DNA from 4 places in the Inquilinus sp. CA228 genome. Region 2 is predicted to be linked to each of the others. Evidence: riboswitches for the same ligand, from Rfam matches in the RefSeq annotation. Region 2 holds a riboswitch; each other region holds the start of a gene.
What was found. A riboswitch is a leader RNA that binds a small molecule or an ion and turns the genes downstream of it on or off. The one in region 2 is predicted to bind cobalamin.

Region 1 (4,889 bases), on a different contig from region 2:
CAGCCGCAGCTCCAGCAGCACCAGCGCCGGCTGGCTCTGCCGCCCGGCCAGCAGGTCGCCGGCCGCGGAGGCGAGGTCGAGCGGTGCATAGCCGGTGGCGATCGACCCGGCCAGGCAGGCCACAGAGGCCATGGCGAGACCGGTGACCAGGACTGGATAGGACGGAGCCAAGACCTGGCGGGGCGTGGTGTCGGTTCCGGCGGTCATGATGAACCACAGGGGCAAGAAGGAGCGCGTCGCCTCTCCCGCCTGGCGGGAGAGGTCGGGCGTCCGCAGGACGACCGGGTGAGGGCTGGCCCGAGCCTCGACAAAGGGCCCTCACCCGGAGCCGCTGACGCGTCTCCGACCTCTCCCGCAAGCGGGAGAGGCAACGCAAATGGCCTTGATTGTTCTTTCACCGCCCCTCCTCCGCCTGCCGCGCGGCGGCGGCGATCAGGGCGGCGGCGTCGGCCACCTCCGGGCCGCCGCAGGTCCACAGCCGCGCCGGCACCCGGACCAGGCGCAGATCCGGCAGCGCGGCCAGGATCGGATGGTCCAGCATCGCCTCGCCCAGCGACGGCGCCCGGTTCTCCGGCTGGTTCAGGATCAAGAGCCGCACCCCGGCCAGCGCCACGCTCTCCAGCGGGATCTCGCCGTAATTCTCCAGCCCCTGCTCGGCGGCGAGGTTGCGGACGCCGGCCCGGCGCAGGATCTCGTCGACCAGCGAGCCACGGCCGGCGGTGAAGCCGTTCGGGCGCAGCACCACCGCCAGCGGCGGCGAGGCCGGGCTGCGGATGGCCGCCAGCCGGCCGTCCATCGCCGCGATCATCTGCTCGCCACGCTCCGGCTGGCCCAGGGCCGCCGCCACCTGACGGATCTGGGCGCGGACGCCGTCCAGGTCCTGCGGCACGCCCAGCTCCAGGATCGGCATGCCCAGGCGGCGCAGCAGCGCCACCGTGCTGCGGGTGGTGAAGGCCCCGACCACGACCAGGTCCGGCTGCAGCGCCGCGACCTCCTCCGCCATCCCGTGATTGACCGGCATCGAGGCCGCCTCGGCCGCCACCACCGAATTCTCCGGGTCGCGCGCCAGCCAGGTCACCGACCGCACATCGGCGCGGTCGGCCAGGCGCAGCACCAGCGCATCGGCACAGAGGTTGAGCGAGACGATCCGATGCGGCCGGGCCAGGGCGGGCGAGGCCGCGAGGCCGAGGGCCAGGAGCAGCGGGAGCACGGCAGGGCGGCGCATCGCGATCAGAAGCTGACCTTCATGCCGAGATAGCCGGCCCGCCGCAGCGAGCCGTAGGTCCAGACCTCCTCATAATCCTCGTCCAGCAGGTTGTCGATCCGGCCATAGACCTGCACCCTGTCGCTCATCTGGTACGACGCCGCCAGGTTCACCAGCGTATAGCCGTCCAGCGTCACCGGCGAGGAATTGAACACCTCGTCGAAGGCCAGGTCCTTCTGCCGGCCGTTGTAGTCGACGCCGAGATTGACGTTCGCAGCACCCTCCAGGAACCGGTAGTTGACGTTGAGGCTGGCGATGTTGCGCGGCCGGCGCACCAGATCCGCCCCGGTCGCGTCCTCCGCGTCGGTGTAGGTGTAGGCGGCGCGGATGGTCAGGTCGTCGACCGGCGTCACCGACAGACCCAGCTCCACCCCGCGCGCCGTGGCCGTGCCCGGCAGGTTGGCCGAGCTCTGCCCGTTGCCGACGATCAGGTCGCTGATCCGCTGCTCGAACCAGGTCGCGTCCAGCACCACCCGGTCGCCCCAGATCTCCTGGTCGAAGCCGGCGTCCCAGCCCTCCGCATGCTCCGGCTTCAGGTCGGGATTGCCGCGATAGGTGTTGGTGAAGCCGTACAGCTCGAACAGCGTCGGGTTCTTCACCCCGGTGCCGGTGGAGGCGCGCAGCTTGGTGCCCGTGGCCTCGATCCGGTAAGCGGCGGTCAGGCGGTAGGTGGTGGTGTCGTTGAACAGGTCGTTCAGGTCGTGCCGCACGCTGCCGGTCAGGAACAGGCTGTCGAGCAGGCCGAGCTGATACTGCCCGACCAGCCCGGTGGCGCCGATCCGGCGGCTGAAATCGGCGAAGCCGCTGCTGCTGTCGGCCTGCTGCTCCTCATGGTCGACGGCGAAGGTCAGGCGGTGCTCGGCCGGCAGCAATGCCTCGCTGTCCAGCGTCAGGTTGGTCTGGTAGTCGACCCTTGTGGTCTTGCCGCGATAGCTGCTGGTGATGACGTCGTCGCCGTCGCGATAGTCGCGGCTGTCGTCGGTGTAGGACAGGCCGACGATGTGCTCCCACCGGCCGTCGAGCAGCTTGAGCTTGCCCTGGATGCGGCCGAGGAAGGTCGAGCCGTCGACGTCGTCCTTGCTGTCGATGGCGCCGACGCCCCCGGCGAAGCCGTCGAGATCGGTGCGGAAGCGGGTGTAGCGGCCGACCACGTCGATATCGACCAGCTCGTTCGGGTGCAGCCCGATCTTGGTGTAGATCGTGCCGTTGCGGTACCCGTCGGCCTCGCTGCCATGGCGGGCGGACGACGCGCCGTCGGTGCGCAGGCCGGCGGTGCCGATCAGATAGTCGAGGTCGTCATTGCCGCCGCTGACCGAGGCGTTTCCGCGCAACGTGCCGTAGCCGCCGCCCTCGACCGAGGCGGTGCTGCCCACCGGTCCCTCGCCGCGCCGGGTGACGATGTTGACCACGCCGCCGATCGCGTCCGACCCATAGAGGGCACTCTGCGGTCCGCGCAGCACCTCGATCCGCTCGATGTCGTCGGCCATCAGATGGGCGAAGTCGAACTCCGACCCCGCCGAGGGGTCGTTGACCTCGATGCCGTCGATCAGCACGAGCGTCTGGTTGCCTTCCGAGCCGCGGATGCGCAGCTGGGTCAGCCCGCCGAGCGGGCCGGTGCGGTTGACGGCGACGCCCGGCACCTCGCGCAGCACGTCGGAAAGCTGGTGGATCTGCCGGTCCTCCAACTCCTGCCGGGTGATCACGGTAACGGCGCTGCCGACCTGGTCCGCCGGGGTCGGCGTGCGGTTGGCGGTGACCACGATCGGCGGGAGCGTCAGGCCGGGCTCGGCCTCCTGGCCCTCCGCGGGCATGGAGACGCCGGCCGCGAGCAGGACCAGGATGTAGCGGGACGGAACGGACATGGAGACCTCGGGGGACACGCTTGTGGCACGTCACCGCGAACGCTGTCTCCCCGGCCTGCGCCGGTTCGGCAACCACCAGGACACCCCGCCCGGCGTGCTCGCGCGTGACCACGACTGACGGCAGGTCTCCTGGCTTGCGGGTCGTCGCCCTTCCGTCGCCTTCCCGGGGCCCGAAACCCCCAGTGGCATGTTGACGGATGACTCGCCGCTCACAGTTGCGGGGGCAGCCGCGGCGTTGGGCCGAAGCCCGCACCGCGTTCCCTTTTGATCCCGAAGGAACCGTCGCAGCGAAGCTAGTGGGCGGCCGGCCGCGCCGTCAACAGCGCATCGAGGCCGAGCGCGGCGGCGTTGGCGCCGGAATCGGCATAGGGCGGCAGCCGGTCCTCCTCGCGCAGCTCGCTGTCGCAGATCGCCACCATCCGCGGCACCCAGCGCACGACATGGTCGACCAGGGCCCGCACCGCCGGCACCAGGCCGCGGCGCGAGGCGAACACCGCCTGCACCTCGCCCTCCGGCACGCGCCAGTCGAACAGCACATGCTCCAGCAGCCCGGCCTCGATCGCCGGCCGGCAGATATAGTCCGGCAGCAGCGCGGCGCCGAGCCCGTCGATCGCGGCCTGACGCAGGGTGAACATGTCGTCGCTGGCCAGCCGCGGCACATGCGGCACCGATTGCGGCGCGCCTGCCGCGTCGACCAGGGTCCAGACATGGCGACCGTCGGCATGGTGCAGGTCGAGCGTGCCGAGGCGGATCAGATCGACCGGCTCCGTGGGGCGGCCGATCCGGTCGAGCAGCGTCGGCGCCGCCACCACCACGCCGCGGGTCTGGGCCAGCACCCGGACGACGACATCGGAGGGCTCGGTCGGCGGCTTGCGCACCCGGAAGGCCAGGTCGACCCGCTCGTCGATCACGTCGACGCGGCGGCCGGTCAGCTCCATGGCGATGCGCACCGCCGGATGGGCGGCCAGGAAGCTGTTGATCAGCGGCGCGACCATGGTCTGCGCCAGGATGTGCGGGCAGGTGACGCGGATCAGCCCGCTCGGCTCCGACCGCGCCTGGGCCACCGCCTGCTCCGCCGCCTCGGCCTCGGCCAGCATGGTCTCGCAATGGCGCAGGAAGGTCTCGCCGACATCGGTCAGCGACAGCCGGCGGGTGGAGCGCTGCAGCAGCCGGACGCCGAGCCCCTCCTCCAGCGCCGCGATGCGGCGGCTGAGCCGCGACTTGGGCAGGCCGAGGGCCCGGCCGGCGGCGGTGAAGCCGCCCAGTTGCGCCACCTTGGCGAAGAGGCGGAGGTCGTTGAGGTCGAGCATGGCCGTCACCCGCAGTTTATTGTCTCACAGATAGAACGATCCATCGCGAAATTCCAGTCTACAGGTGGATTGCCTCCATCCGTAAATGCAATGCCGATGTCATTTACACCCACGGAGGGGTCCATGAAGATCCTGCAGATCGATTCCAGCCCGCTTGGCGACGCCTCGGTGTCGCGCCAGCTGACCAAGGCGACCGTCGACGCCTGGCGCGCCCGCCACCCGCAGGCCGAGCTGGCGTATCGCGACCTCGTCGCCGACGCGCCCGAGCATCTGACCGCCGAGCGTCTGGCCGTGATCAAGTTCGGCAAGGATGCCGAGCTGACGCCGGTCCAAGCGCAGGAGCGCGCGCTGATCGACAGCGTCGTCGAGGAGTTCCTGTCGGCCGACGTGGTGGTGATCGGCGCGCCGATGTACAACTTCTCGGTGCCGACCCAGCTGAAGGCCTGGATCGAC
Region 2 (4,889 bases):
GCACCGCATTACTTTGTCGCGGGTGTCGCCCCTGAGCCGTCGCTCCCCAGCGATTCCCTGTACTCGATCGAGAAGATCATCGGCAGCCAGTTCGCGGACCGGCTGGGATACGCAGACATCTTGGTGGGAGGTGCCGGAGATGATGTCTTTATCTCCGGAGCGAGCTTATGGGATGGCGGTGAGGGCAACGATACGATCAGCTATGAGCAAAACCCTGGGAGTGTGAACCTCGATCTGGCTCAGGGCGAAGCGGATGGGTTCATCATTTCGGTCGAGAATGTCATCGGCAACTCAAGCAACGACGTCCTGACCGGGAACAGCGTCGCGAACTCGCTCCAAGGCGCGTTCGGCAACGACGTGCTTCGGGGCGGAGCGGGAGCCGATCTGCTCAACGGCGGCGCCGGTTCCGATTCGGCGAGCTACGCGAACAGCAGCGCCGGCGTCACCGTCAGCCTGGTGACGGGCAGCGGATCCGGCGGCGACGCGGCCGGCGACGTGCTGGTGTCGATCGAAAGCCTGACCGGCAGTGCGTTCGACGACACCCTGACCGGGGATGGCGGCGGAAATGTGCTGAACGGCGGCGCGGGCAACGACATCCTCCGCGGCGGGGCCGGCCCCGACTGGCTGGACGGCAGCTCCGGCAACGATCTGGTCAGCTACTGGGACAGCTCGGTTGGGGTGACGGCCAATCTGGCGACCGGCCAGGGGTCCGGCGGCGACGCCCAGGGCGATGTCTATCTCGGGATCGAGATGCTGAACGGCAGCCAGGGCAACGACGCCCTCACGGGCAATACCGGAGCCAATGGCCTGTTCGGCTGGGGCGGCGACGATATCCTGCGCGGAGGGGCCGGCGCCGACCGGCTGGACGGCGGTGCCGGCACGGACCTCGTCAGCTATTGGGACAGCTCCGTCGGCGTGACCGTGAACCTGCTGACCGGTTTCGGCAGCGGCGGCGACGCGCAGGGCGACGGCTACACATCGGTCGAGAACGTCAATGGCAGCCAGGGCGGCGACACGCTGATCGGCAACGCGGTCGCCAATGTGCTGAACGGCTATGCCGGCGCCGATTCGCTCAATGGCGGCGGCGGCCAGGACGTGCTCGATGGCGGCGCCGGAAAAGATACCCTGACCGGCGGCGCCGATGCGGACCGCTTCGTCTTCAGCGCGGTCGGGGACAGCGTGGTCGGCGCTGGCGCCGACCGGATCGCCGACTTCGTCCGGGCCCAGGGCGACAAGATCGATCTGTCGGCGATCGACGCCGTCACCGGCGTCGCCGGCAACCAGTCCTTCACCTTCATCGGCTCCGGGCTGTTCACGCACCATGCCGGCGAGTTGCGCGCCGCCAACACCAGCCCTGGCGTCACCACCATCGCCGGCGACGTCAACGGCGACGGCGTCTCCGACTTCCACATCGTGCTCACCGGCAACTTCGCCCTCGTCGCCGGCGACTTCGTGCTCTGACCCGCGCGGACGGCTGGCCGCGGGGTCAGCCGTCCAGCAGGCCGCGCGACAGGATGCCGGCGAAGCTGGTCTCGGCCGGGCCGGTCATCAGCACATGGCCGTCGCTCTCGCGCCATTCGATCAGGAGGGTGCCGCCGTCGAGGTCGACCCAGGCGGTGCGCTCGGCCAGGCCTCGGCGCACGGCGGCCACGGCGGCGGCGCAGGCGCCGCTGCCGCAGGCCTGGGTGACGCCGACGCCGCGCTCCCACACCCGATAGCGCAGCCGGTCGCGGGCCAGCATCTGGACCACGCCGATATTGGCGCGCTCGGGGAACAGCGGGTCGTGCTCCAGCACCGGGCCGACGCCGTCGATCTGCACCTTCTCGGCGTCCGGCACGAAGAACACGGCGTGCGGGTTGCCCATCGACACGCCGACCGCGTCCGACAGCGCGCCGGACGACACCGGCAGGTGCAGCGTGTCGGCCTCATGCGCCAGCGGGATGTCCTGCCAGCCCAGCCGGGCCGGGCCCATGTCGACGGTGACGCCGCCCTGGGGGGCGTTGCGGCATTCCAGCAGGCCGCTGCGGGTCTCGACCACGGCCCGGTCGGCGCCGCTGTCGGCCATCACCAGCGCGGCGACGCAGCGCGTGCCGTTGCCGCAGGCGCCCGATTCGGTGCCGTCGGCATTGAGGATGCGCATGAACACGTCGGCGCCTGCGGTCTGCGCCGGCTCGATCACCAGCAGCTGGTCGAAGCCGACGCCGCGGTGCCGGTCGGCGATGCGCCGCGCCTGGTCGGGATGGATCGGGATCGGCCGCTCGCGCGCGTCCAGCACCACGAAGTCGTTGCCCAGCCCGTGCATCTTCCAGAACGGCAGCCCGTCCATCGCCCGCTCCCAAGTCTCTCCCGCTCTCATATGGCATCAACCGGCCTCGGTGCGCGAGGGCGGAGCCCTGCGTGATCGACAGGGCGAGGGCCGGCGGCTAGCATGACGGCCGACGGTGCCCCGGGAGACCGGGGTGAAAAGGGAAGCCGGTGAGCCTATTCGGGCAAGGCCGGCGCTGCCCCCGCAACTGTAAGCGGCGAGCCCGCGCCCGAAGCCACCGGCTGATCCCGGGAAGGGGGCGTGCGGCGGCGACCCGCGAGCCAGGAGACCTGCCGTCGGATGAGTGCGTGTGACGGGGCGGGGTGTCCCCGGGCGGCGCGTCGGACGGCAGCCTGTCCGGCCGGCCCCTCCCGGACCCCTGCCGAAGGCGGGAGATGCTGTGGTGTCCGATCTGACCGTGCGGCCGCTGGTGGCCGCGGATGTGCCGATGCTGCTCGACATGCTGCGCGAGCTCGCGGCAATCGCCGGCGAGCAAGCGGCGATGACGGCGCAGCGCGCCGATCTCGACGAGGCGCTGGCCGAGGTGCCGCCGCGCTTCCGCGGCCTGCTCGCCGAGGATGGCAGCGGCGTGGTCGGCTATGTCAGCTACACCATCGACTATTCGATCTGGACCGGCGGCGACTTCATCCGGGTCGACGACGTCTATGTCCGCGACCGGGCGCGCGGCCGCGGCATCGGCCGGCAGCTGATGCGGTCGCTGGCCGATATCGGCGTGTCCCAGGCGATGCGGGTGCGCTGGGAGATGGCGTCGGACAATGCCGATGCCCGCCGGCTCTATGCCGGCATCGGCGCGGCGCCGGAGGACAAGACCATCTGGCGCTGGCCGGTCGCGGCCATGGAGGCCTTTCTCGACCGCAGTGAGCCGCCGCCGTCGACCGCCGAGGGCGCCGTCCCCTCCGAAGCCGGCCGCGGCCTGCCGGGCGAGGACGGCTTCATCCTGGTGCTGCGTCGGGAGAAGGACTGACCGTTCGGCCGGGCCGCGGTTGACTCCGCGGCCCCATCCGCCTAAAAGACCGACCGTTGCGGGATCGGCCCGCAGCGAGACCCCAAGGGGTGCCGCCAGTTCGCGAGTGTCGCGCACTGGCGCTTTTCCGTTTGGGGTTGCGGAATTCGAAGGGCGATCATGTTCGAAGGTCTGAGCGGCCGTCTCGGCGACATCTTCGACCGGCTTCGCAAGCGCGGCGCGCTGACGGAGGCCGATGTCGGCGCCGTCATGCGCGAGGTGCGCGTGGCGCTGCTCGAGGCCGATGTCGCCCTGCCGGTGGTCAAGGACTTCGTCGACAAGGCGCGCGAGCGGGCGGTCGGGGCGGAGGTGCTGCGCTCGGTCACCCCCGGCCAGCAGGTCATCAAGATCGTCCATGACTGCCTGATCGAGATGCTGGGCGGCACGCCCGGCGAGGCGCCGGACCTCAACGCCGCGACCCCGATCAACCTGATCGCCGTGCCGCCGGTGCCGGTGCTGATGGTCGGCCTGCAGGGCTCGGGCAAGACCACCACCACCGGCAAGCTCGCCCTGCGCCTGAAGGATCGCGACAACCGCAAGGTCCTGATGGCGTCGCTCGACACGCGGCGCCCGGCGGCGCAGGAGCAGCTGAAGATCCTGGGCGAGCAGATCGGCGTCACCACCCTGCCGATCATTGCTGGGCAGGAGCCGCTGGCCATCGCCCGCCGCGCCATGGAGCGCGGCCGGCTCGAGGGCTTCGACGTCGTCCTGCTCGACACCGCTGGCCGCCTCGCCATCGACGAGGAGCTGATGGCCGAGGTGGTGGCGATCCGCGACGCCACCAAGCCGACCGAGACCCTGCTGGTGGCCGACGCCATGACCGGCCAGGACGCGGTCAACGTCGCCCGCACCTTCCATGAGCGGGTCGGCATCACCGGCATCGTCCTGACCCGGGTCGACGGCGACAGCCGCGGCGGCGCCGCCCTGTCGATGCGCGCCGTCACCGGCCAGCCGATCAAGCTGATCGGCGTGGGCGAGAAGATGGACGCGCTGGAGCTGTTCCATCCCGACCGTATCGCCAACCGCATCCTTGGCATGGGCGACGTCGTCAGCCTGGTCGAGAAGGCGGCGCAGACGATCGAGAAGGAGGATGCCGAGAAGCTCGCGGCCAAGATCCAGAAGGGCGAGTTCGACCTCGAGGACCTCGCCTCCCAGCTGCGCCAGATGCGCAAGATGGGCGGGCTGCAGGGGCTGATGGGCATGCTGCCCGGCGTCGGCAAGATCAAGGACCAGATGAAGACTGCCGGCATGGACGACAAGATGATCAAGCGGCAGGAGGCGATCATCTCCTCGATGACGCCGGTCGAGCGCCGCAACCCGAAGATCATCCACGCCAAGCGCAAGGTGCGGATCGCCGCCGGCTCCGGCACATCGGTGCAGGACGTCAACAAGCTGCTGAAGCAGCATCAGCAGATGGCCGACATGATGAAGCGGATGAAGAAGCTGGGGAAGGCCGGGATGATGCGCGGCATGCCCAAGCTGCCGCCCGGCATGCTGCCGCCCGGCTTCAAGATGTGAGGAGGGGATCGTCATGACCATGATGCTCGACCACGTCTCCAT
Region 3 (4,889 bases), on a different contig from region 2:
GCCGCGTCCGGCAGCCAGATGGCGCCGTGCCGGTCGGGGGCCAGAAGCGGCGCCTTAGGGTGCGGGGCCGCGCGCAGGAACACGTCCAGCACGGTCTCGCCCTCATCCGGGGCCAGCGCGGCGACGAACACCAGGGACCGGACCTGCTCGGAGCGGGCGGAGGCGATGACCGCGCCGGCATAGGCATGGCCGGCCAGCACGACCGGGCCGTCGATCCGCTCCAGCACGCGGTCGAGGGCGGCGACGTCGTCCGCCAGCGAGGTCAGGGGCAGCGGCGCGGCCCGCACGGCCAGGCCCCGCCGCTGCAGCGGCGGGATCACCGGCCCCCAGGACGACCCGTCCGCCCAGGCGCCATGGACCGCGACGATGGTCACCGGTCCCTCGGAACTCCCTCCGGCCATGATCATAACCTCTTTAATTGATTTAAAGAGGTTATGAGTCAAATGGTCATAACTTGTCAATGCGGATTTGAGAGGTTACTTATCGGTAAGGTGATCCCATTCGAGGCCGACCGAAGTGAGCCACCAGCTGCCCCCCGCGATGTTCCTCGCCGACGCGCTCGGCCTGGACTTCCTCAACTCGATCGCGACGCCGGTCGACACCCCGGTCGACTGGCTGCCGGACGGTGACGGTCTGCTGTCCTGGCTGGCGCAGGCCGGGATGGTCCCGGAGACCGTCCTGGCGGAGATGCGGGAGCGGGCGATGCCGGGCGAGCTCGACAGCGTGGCGGCGCAGGCGCGCGGCCTGCGGGACTGGTTCCGGGGCTTCGTCCAGAGCCGGAAAGGCCGCCCGCTGACCGCGGATGCGCTGCAGGACCTGCAGCCCCTGAACCGGCTGCTGGAGCGGGACGAGGGCTACTCTCAGATCGTCGTGGGCGGCGGCGGGCTGGCGCTCGGCCCGTTCCGGCGCTGGCGCTCGCCGGACAGCCTGCTGCTGCCGATCGCCGAGGCGATGGCAAGGCTCGTCTGCGAGGAGGACTTCACCCACGTCAAGGCGTGCGAGGGGCCGGTCTGCACGCTGATGTTCGTCGACCACACGCGCGGCCATGCCCGGCGCTGGTGCAGCATGGCGCTGTGCGGCAACCGCGCGAAGCAGGCCGCCCACCGCCACCGTCTGAAGGAGAAAAGGGGGGAGGGGTGACGCTTCCGCCGCCCCTCCCACCCGCGATCAGGCAGCTTCGCGCAGCTGCCGCGCGGCCGCGACCATGTTGACCAGGGCCGGCCGCACCTCGGCCCAGCCGCGGGTCTTCAGGCCGCAATCGGGGTTGATCCAGATCTGCCGGTCGGACAGGCGCTGCCGGGCGAGCCGCAGCAGCGCCGTGATTTCCTCCACCTCCGGCACCCGCGGCGAATGGATGTCGTAGACGCCCGGCCCGATCTCGTTCGGGTACCGGTAGGTCGTGAACGCGTCGAGCAGCTCCATCGTCGAGCGGGAGGTCTCGATCGAGATCACGTCGGCATCCATCGCGGCGATGGCGTCGATGATCTGGTTGAACTCCGAATAGCACATATGGGTGTGGATCTGGGTCTCGTCCCGGACGCCGGAGGCGCACAGGCGGAAGCTCTCCACCGCCCAGTCCAGATAGGCCTTCCAGTCGGACCGGCGCAGCGGCAGGCCCTCGCGCAGCGCCGCCTCGTCGATCTGGATCATCGCGGCGCCGGCCTCCTCCAGGTCCAGCACCTCGTCCCGGATCGCCAGGGCGATCTGCCGGCACGCCTCGCTGCGGGGCAGGTCGTCGCGCACGAAGGACCAGTTCAGGATGGTGACCGGCCCGGTCAGCATGCCCTTGACCGGCTTCTCCGTCACCGACTGGGTATAGCTCCACCACCCGACGGTCATCGAGCGCGGACGCGACACGTCGCCATACAGCACCGGCGGCCGGACGCAGCGCGAGCCGTAGGACTGCACCCAGCCATGCCTGGTGAAGGCGAAGCCGGCCAGCTGCTCGCCGAAATACTGCACCATGTCGTTGCGCTCGAACTCGCCATGCACCAGCACGTCGAGGCCGATCTCCTCCTGCCAGCGGATGGTGCGCGCCGTCTCCTCCTTCAGGAAGGTCTCGTACTGGCCGTCGGTCAACGCGCCCTTGGCATGGGCCGAGCGGGCGCGGCGGACCTCGGCGGTCTGCGGGAAGGAGCCGATCGTGGTGGTCGGGAACAGCGGCAGGCCGAAGCGCCGGTGCTGGGTCTCGGCCCGGGCCGTGAAGACGTTGCCGCGCCGGGCCATCTCAGCCGTCACCGCCGCCATCCGGGCGGCCACCGCGGAATCATGCACCTTCGGCGACGTCTTGCGCGCGGCCGCCGCCTTGGCAGAGGCGTCCAGCACCTCGGCCACCGCATCGCGGCCCTGCGCCAGGGCCCGGCCGAGCGCCGACAGCTCGCCCATCTTCTGCACGGCGAAGGCCAGCCAGCTCCTGACGTCGGCGTCGAGCTCGTTCTCCAGCTCCAGATCGATCGGCACGTGCAGCAGCGAGCAGGACGGGGCGATCTGCACCCGGTCGGCGCCGCGGGCGGCGACGATCGGCTCCAGCCAGCCCAGCAGCGCCGGCAGGTCGGCACGCCAGATGTTGCGGCCGTCGATCACGCCGAGCGACAGCACCAGCTCGCGCGGTGCCTTGTCGAGTGCGGCGGGAAGCTGGCTCGGCGCCCGCACCAGGTCGAGATGCAGCCCGGCCACCGGCAGGGACACGGCCGTCGCCAGGTTCTCGCCGAGGCCGCCGAAATAGGCCGCAACCATGATCTTCAGCTGCGGCGCCGCCTGTGCCAGCGCGGCATAGGCCCGGCGCAGCGCGGCACGGTCGGCGTCGTCGAGGTCCAGCACCAGGCAAGGCTCGTCGATCTGCACCCAGTCGGCCCCCTCGGCGGCCAGGCGCTGCAGCACCTCGGCATAGACCGGCAGCAGCCCGTCCAGCAGCGCCAGCGGGTCCGGCATGGAGCCGTGGCTCTTGCCGAGCTTGAGGAAGGTCACCGGCCCGAGCAGCACGGGGCGCGTCCGGTAGCCCAGCGCCTTGGCCTCGCGGTACTCCTCGACCGGCTTCAGCGAGGACAGGGCGAAGCGCTGCCCCTCGGCGAATTCAGGCACCATGTAGTGGTAGTTGGTATCGAACCACTTGGTCATCTCCTGGGCCGGCACGCCATGGCCATGGTCGTGGCCATGGCCGCAGGCGGCGTCGCCGACATCGGCCTGAGACCCGCGCGCCATGGCGAAATAGGTGGCCAGCGGCACCGGGCCGCCGGCCCAGCCATAGGCGGCGGGAATGGCCCCGACCATGACGCTGATGTCCAGCACCTGGTCGTAGAACGAGAAGTCGTTCGACGGGATCACGGTGACGCCGAGCGCGTGCTGGCGCGCCCAGTTGGCGGCGCGCAGCGCGGCCGCCGTCTCCTGCAACGCCGTCTCGTCGGACTTGCCCGACCAGAAGCTCTCGAGGGCCGACTTCAGCTCGCGGCGCGGACCGATCCGCGGCGTGCCGAGCGTGGCGACAGCCAGGGGGCTGATAGGAACGGAAGAAACAGACATCGGCTTGGACTCCAGATCTGGAGGCAAAGGCCGAGCGACGCGTGCGCGATCCACGGACGACGGGCGCCGGCGGAATCGCGAGCGCACCACCGGGACACCCCGCCCAGGGACGTTATGGTGTCGCGGCAGGTCTCCTGGCTTGCGGGTCGTCGCCTCGGTCCGGCCTTCCCGGGGCCTTGCGGCTCCAGTGACTCGGAATGGACCTCGGCTCGCCGCTCACAGTTGCGGGGGCAGCTCCGGCATCGCCTCGCGGCCCACCGGATTCCCTCTTAGCTCCGGCGCCCAAGGGGCCCGGAGAACCACGACCGGCCGACTCTGGCGATACGGGGGCGGGGCGTCAAGAGATACATAAAAACATCTTTATGTTTCTATGCTCGAATTGGCCTGCAGCTGGACCGTCGGTGCACGATAGGCGGTCCGCATTCGATCCTGAGCGGACGATCGCTGGTCCAACTGGCCTCCAAGAGGGGTGGCATATGCCACGTTGAGCCTTACCCACAAACACAACTGAACTCCGCACATCGCCGGCTTCGGCTTCCTCTTGCGGAGTCATCAGACAGACTAAAGCTCGACTAACCGTTTACGATTTTCGGTACTTGTCCCAAAAAAACATAAAAACAAAAATCAATAATACGAGAATTATAGCGAATTTCCCAAACAAGAATGCCAAATTCTGTGCTTCGAAGTCACCCTCGTGTCTATTTACGAAGCCTGTTACGCAAATCGGAATAATGAACATAAATATTGGTATTATGTAATACCACCTCCATTTCCTCTTTCCCTGATCGTCAGCAGAATTTTTGCTGTCCATCACAAGTTCCGCCATGATATCTCGGGGGGAATATTTGGCCTGCTTAGCCTAGGCTCCGCCAAACGCGCCTAATCGAGTCACGAGATGCTTTTATTCTGCCATGTTATCGAATGGCGGCAAAGGGGGAATCCGCCTTCGTCTACTTGGGAGACAGCGCCGCATGACCCCTATTCACGCTTGCGGCCGAGAGTTGTGGTGGCGCCGCTCCCCTCCTTTAGTCCGCTTTCCGCCCTTCGCGGACCTGTGCAGGCGCGTTGGAAAGTCCCCAGCGCAAGGACCTGACGATCCAGATGCGGCGGCCCCGCTCTGCCGATGGCACGCAGCGCTCGGTGAGCCGGTCTGGGCACCCTTCGAAAGCGTCGGATTTCCTGGCGCTCCGGCAGTGAACACAATGTTCATTGCGCTCATCCGTGACTATGGTTCATGATATGTTCTATGGATGAGGCGCAATCCGAACCGATCCGGCCGACCGATCCCGACATGAACTGGACGGGCTGGGCGCTGCACACGCTGCGCCAGGCGGTCGAGATCGACATGCGCTGCAAGCGGCTGACCGAGC
Region 4 (4,889 bases), on a different contig from region 2:
ATGACCACCGTCCGCTACTATGAGCCGGGTTCGAACGGCAATCCCTGCTATCGGCAGGACCAGTGGGCCCTGGCGGGCTTGCACATCATCCAGAAGACGCCGTCGGCACCCTATTTCGTCTTCGCCACCTTCGAGCAGGCGGACAACGTGCTGAACGCCGACGGCGTCGCGACGGAGGACCCCAACGGCAAGGTGGTGATCCCCACCGCCGGGCCCAACACGCCCGCCCTCGTCTATACCGACGACCCGAACACCCCGACCGTGACGACGAATCCCGCCAACACCTTCTGCGACACTCCCGGCAAGCGGCTCTACTATCAGGAGCTGCCGCCCGGCACGCCGCCGGACGGCACGCCGGTCGGCGGCAATATCTGCGTGGATGCCCGCTACGAGGCCATCCCGCCCGTGGTGCAGGCTGCCAATTCCACCTTCCACGGTCTCATTTCGGCTTACAACGCCGAAAACAACCTGAATTCCCCCTGGCTCTATTACAAGCTGGTCAGTGTCCAGGCCGTGCCGCTCAATCTTGCGGACATCAGCACGGATCCCGACAGCACGCGGCAAATCGGCAATTTCTACCAGGCCAACATCGTCGTGGAGACGGATTACACGCTGCAGCAGTTTCTTGGCCGCATCGCCGCCGACCAGGCCCCCACACGCTATCCGTCCCAAGGCACGTCGCAGAATTTCCAGAATGTCCGCGTGGCCGCAGGCAGCCAGTTCACCACGTACCAGATGGGCGGCTGCATGGGCTGTCACGGCAACGCCCAGGTGGGAGGAACGGATTTCAGCTTCATCGTCGGCGGCAACAGCTTCAACACGACGCCCGACACCCCCGAAGCCAACCCTGAGAAGCAGGCGCTGTACCTCTCCCTGTTCGGCAATCCGCTCCCGGCGGACTTCAAGAAATAGGCCGCGGTCCGGGAGCGATTCAGAAAGGGCTGCGATTCCGGTCGCAGCCCTTTCATTGTCGCCCTTCGCCCGGCCGCTCGAGGCTACGGACATCCCGGCGGAGCCGAAGCGCCGCCGGCCTTCGGGCGCCGGGCCGCCGGCCGCGAAACCGGACAGTAGCTGAGAGACCGGCTGTCCCGACCTTGAATCCGTCATGGCGAGCCCCGCAGGGGCGTGGCCATCCGGCGGTGCCGTGCCGGGATCTCCGCCTCGATTGACCGGCTCTCGGCGTCGCTGAGAGGCCGTCTTGAAACTCGCTGCGACGAGTCGGCTGGCGTGGTTCTCGAGAACCGGCGCGCAGCGGACTTTTGGGTCCGTGAGCACCGGAAGCGCAGAGAACCGCGTCAGACGACCGGCGCAGTAGAGTTTCGAGATGGCCTCTGATACACATCGCGGCGACGGTTCCCCTATGGGATCAAAAGGGAACACGGTGGCGCCCCCCAATCAATTGCGAGGGGGGCGGAATCCGTGGCTGCCCCCGCAACTGTCAGCGGATCGCCGAGCGTCCTGGTGGCCTCTCAAGGGCCATGCCACTGCCCGCAACACGGGTGGGAAGGCCGACGCGAAGCCATGATCCGCGAGCCAGGAGACCTGCCGTCGCAGCGCAATCCGTTTCCCGGGCGGGGTGGCCCGGGCAGGAGGTTTTCGTGACGGCATTCCGATCTTTCTCTTCGCATGTCCTGGCCCTGGCCGGGCTTCTCATCCTGTCGCCGGCGGCCCGGGCCGACCCGACGCAGTACCCGCTGACGATCCGCAACTGCGGCGTCGACGTCACCTTCGCCAAGGCGCCGCAACGCGCCGTGGCGATCGGGCAGAGCAGCACCGAGATCCTGCTGTCGCTCGGCCTGGCCGACCGCATCGTCGGCACCGCCGTCTGGTTCGGGCCGGTGCTGCCAGCCTACGAGGCGGCGAACGCCAGGATCCCGCGCTTGGCCGACAACGATCCCAGCTTCGAAGCCGTGGTCGGCAAGGAGCCGAAGCTGGTGACGGCCCAATTCGAATGGCATGTCGGGCCGCAGGGCTCGGTCGGCACCCGCGAGCAGTTCGCCGGCCTCGGCATCCCGACCTACGTCTCGCCGGCCGATTGCGTCGAGAAGGACAATTCCGGCGGCGGCGACGGCGTGCGCAAGCAGCTGTTCAGCATGGACCTCGTCTATCAGGAGATCCGCGACCTGGCCCGGATCTTCGACGTCGCCGACCGCGGCGAGGCTCTGGTCGCCGACCTGCGGCGGCGCGAGGCCGCGGCCATCGCCTCGGTGGCCGGCGCCCGGCTCGACAACGTGCCGATGGTGTTCTGGTTCTCCAGCAAGGAGGTCGCGGGCGAGGCCTTCGTCGCCGGCAAGAACGGCGTGCCGGCCTGGATCCTGCAGCAGCTCGGCGCCCGCAACGTCATCACCACGGAGGAGGAGTGGCCGCTGGTGAGCTGGGAGCGGATCGCCGCCGCCAACCCCGCGATCATCGTGATGGCGGAGATGAGCCGCCGCCGCTACGCCGCCGACGACACTGCGGTGAAGCAGCACTTCCTCGCCACCGACCCGGTGGCCAGCCAGCTCGAGGCGGTCAAGCACAAGCATTTCGTGGTGATGGACGTGCAGGCGATGCAGCCCTCGATCCGCGCCGTCGACGGCATCGAGGCGGTGGCCCGCGGCATCAAGAGCTTCGGTCTCGGGGGGTGAGGCCGCTTTTCGGCGACGGCTGGGGCGTCCGCGTCCTGCTGGCCGTGCTGTCGCTGGCGGCGCTGGTCGCGGCCATCGCCCTGGCCGTGTCGATCGGCGAGATGGCGATCCCCCTGTCCACCACGTTCCAGGCCTTGGGCAACCGGCTGTTCGGCGCCGGCTTCGCGCTCAGCCCGATCCAGGAAGGCGTAGTCTGGGACTACCGGCTCAGCCGCGCTTTGGTCGCCGCCTGCTGCGGCGCCGCGCTGGCCCTGTCCGGCGCGATCCTGCAGGCGCTGCTGCGCAACCCGCTGGCCGAGCCCTATGTCCTCGGCATCTCCGCCGGGGCGTCGACCGGCGCCGTCGCGGTGATGATCGCGGGCTTCGGCGGTGGCGCCATTTCGCTCTCCGGCGGCGCCTTCATCGGCGCCGTCCTGGCCTTCGTCCTGGTGTCGCTGCTGGCGGCCGGGGTCGGCGGCGGCATCGACCGCGTCATCCTGGCCGGCGTCGCCGGGTCGCAGCTGTTCAACGCGCTGACCTCCACCATCGTCACCACCTCGGCCAATGCCGAACAGGCGCGCGGCGTGATGTTCTGGCTGCTCGGCAGCCTCGGCGGGGTGCGCTGGCCGGATGTGCAGGTGGCCGTGCCGGTCGCGGCGATCGGCTTCGTCCTGTGCATCCTGCACGCCCGCGCGCTCGACGCCTTCACCTTCGGGGCGGATGCCGCCGCCTCGCTCGGCATCGCCGTAACGCGGGTGCGGGTGGTGCTGTTCGCGGCCACCGCGGCGATGACGGCGACCATGGTCAGCATCGTCGGGTCGGTCGGCTTCGTCGGCCTCGTCATTCCCCACGCGGCGCGCTTCCTCGTCGGGCCCGGCCATGCAAGGCTGCTGCCGGCCTCGGCGATGATCGGCGCCATCTTCATGGTGCTGGCCGACATCGTCTCGCGCACCATCATCCCGCAGCAGATCCTGCCGATCGGCGTGGTCACCGCCCTGTTCGGCGCGCCGGCCTTCGCCGTCCTGCTGTACCGGGCGAGGCGGGCGGCATGACCATCGCCACGCACGACGTGCGCTGGGCCGCTGGCGGCCGGATGATCGTCGACGGCGTCACGCTGGAGGCGGCGCCCGGCCGGATGCTGGGCCTCTTGGGCCCGAACGGGGCCGGCAAGTCGACCCTGCTGCGCCTGATCTGCCGGCTGCGGCGGGTGGAGAGCGGCGTGATCACCCTGGGCGGGGCCGACATTGCGGGCCTGCCCCGCGCGGCCATCGCCCGCCGCGTCGCCCTGGTCGAGCAGCAGGCCGCGACCGACATGCAGGTGACGGTGCTCGACGTGGTGCGGCTGGGCCGTACCCCGCATCGCGGCCCGCTGTCGCCCTGGACCGATCGCGACGACGCGGCGGTGGAGGACGCGCTGCGCCGGGTCGGGCTGGAGGGCAGGCGCGGTCAGCCCTGGCACACCCTGTCGGGCGGCGAGCGGCAGCGGGTGCAGATCGCCCGCGCTCTGGCCCAGACGCCGTCCGAGCTGCTGCTGGACGAGCCGACCAACCATCTCGACGTGCAGCACCAGCTCGAGATCCTGGCCCTGGTCGGGCGGCTGCCGGCGACCAGCATCGTCGCTTTGCACGACCTCAACTTGGCCGCCATGTTCTGCGACGCCGTGGCGCTGCTGCGCGAGGGGCGTGTGGTCTGCGCCGGCGCGCCGGAGGAGATCCTGACCCAGGCGCGGATCCGGGAGGTGTTCGGCGTCCGCGCCCATGTCGAACGGTCGCCGCATCACGGCCGGCCGCACATCCACTATCTGCCGGGCTGAAAGCGGCTTCAGGCTTGACATCCGGCCCGGAATGGCGTTTTTCACCGCTTCCATTCCTGGGAACGTGGGTCCGGCGCATGAGCCGGCGCCCCGCCTTGCCATTGGCAGGGCCTACCGGGACAACATGAGAGAGGATCGAGCGCGTGAGCAAGCGCCTGAATTCGAAGCACAAGATCGACCGCCGCCTCGGCGTCAACCTCTGGGGCCGTCCGAAGAGCCCGCTGAACAACCGCGATTACCGCCCGGGCCAGCACGGCCAGCGGCGCACGAAGCCGACCGATTACGGCACGCAGCTGATGTCCAAGCAGAAGCTGAAGGGCTACTACGGCAACATCGGCGAGAAGCAGTTCCGCCGCCTGTTCGAAGAGGCCGTGCGCCGCAAGGGCGACACCGGCGAGAACCTGATCGGCCTGCTGGAGCGCCGCCTGGACACCGTCGTGTACCGGATGAAGTTCGTCCCGACCGTGTTC

Region 1: linked by a shared signal. The riboswitch ahead of ACTOWL_RS17420 (TonB-dependent receptor plug domain-containing protein) and the one ahead of ACTOWL_RS14135 (GNAT family N-acetyltransferase) in region 2 are both predicted to bind cobalamin.
Region 3: linked by a shared signal. The riboswitch ahead of metE (5-methyltetrahydropteroyltriglutamate--homocysteine S-methyltransferase) and the one ahead of ACTOWL_RS14135 (GNAT family N-acetyltransferase) in region 2 are both predicted to bind cobalamin.
Region 4: linked by a shared signal. The riboswitch ahead of ACTOWL_RS17220 (ABC transporter substrate-binding protein) and the one ahead of ACTOWL_RS14135 (GNAT family N-acetyltransferase) in region 2 are both predicted to bind cobalamin.

Annotation. Positions count from the first base shown of each region.
Region 1 is NZ_JBQJIK010000032.1:30,813-35,701, forward strand. It holds gene ACTOWL_RS17410 (iron chelate uptake ABC transporter family permease subunit) at 1-207, opposite strand, end outside; gene ACTOWL_RS17415 (ABC transporter substrate-binding protein) at 395-1,210, opposite strand; gene ACTOWL_RS17420 (TonB-dependent receptor plug domain-containing protein) at 1,231-3,126, opposite strand; cobalamin riboswitch at 3,229-3,424, opposite strand; gene ACTOWL_RS17425 (LysR substrate-binding domain-containing protein) at 3,420-4,436, opposite strand; gene ACTOWL_RS17430 (FMN-dependent NADH-azoreductase) at 4,560-4,889, shown strand, end outside.
Region 2 is NZ_JBQJIK010000024.1:71,328-76,216, forward strand. It holds gene ACTOWL_RS14125 (calcium-binding protein) at 1-1,461, shown strand, start outside; gene dapF (diaminopimelate epimerase) at 1,487-2,326, opposite strand; cobalamin riboswitch at 2,423-2,617, shown strand; gene ACTOWL_RS14135 (GNAT family N-acetyltransferase) at 2,709-3,290, shown strand; gene ffh (signal recognition particle protein) at 3,450-4,847, shown strand; gene ACTOWL_RS14145 (VOC family protein) at 4,861-4,889, shown strand, end outside.
Region 3 is NZ_JBQJIK010000055.1:50,329-55,217, forward strand. It holds gene ACTOWL_RS25245 (alpha/beta fold hydrolase) at 1-374, opposite strand, end outside; gene ACTOWL_RS25250 (CGNR zinc finger domain-containing protein) at 517-1,140, shown strand; gene metE (5-methyltetrahydropteroyltriglutamate--homocysteine S-methyltransferase) at 1,168-3,519, opposite strand; cobalamin riboswitch at 3,627-3,838, opposite strand; gene ACTOWL_RS25260 (hypothetical protein) at 4,766-4,889, shown strand, end outside.
Region 4 is NZ_JBQJIK010000031.1:71,955-76,843, forward strand. It holds gene ACTOWL_RS17215 (hypothetical protein) at 1-912, shown strand, start outside; cobalamin riboswitch at 1,334-1,564, shown strand; gene ACTOWL_RS17220 (ABC transporter substrate-binding protein) at 1,599-2,627, shown strand; gene ACTOWL_RS17225 (FecCD family ABC transporter permease) at 2,624-3,658, shown strand; gene ACTOWL_RS17230 (ABC transporter ATP-binding protein) at 3,655-4,419, shown strand; gene rpsD (30S ribosomal protein S4) at 4,563-4,889, shown strand, end outside.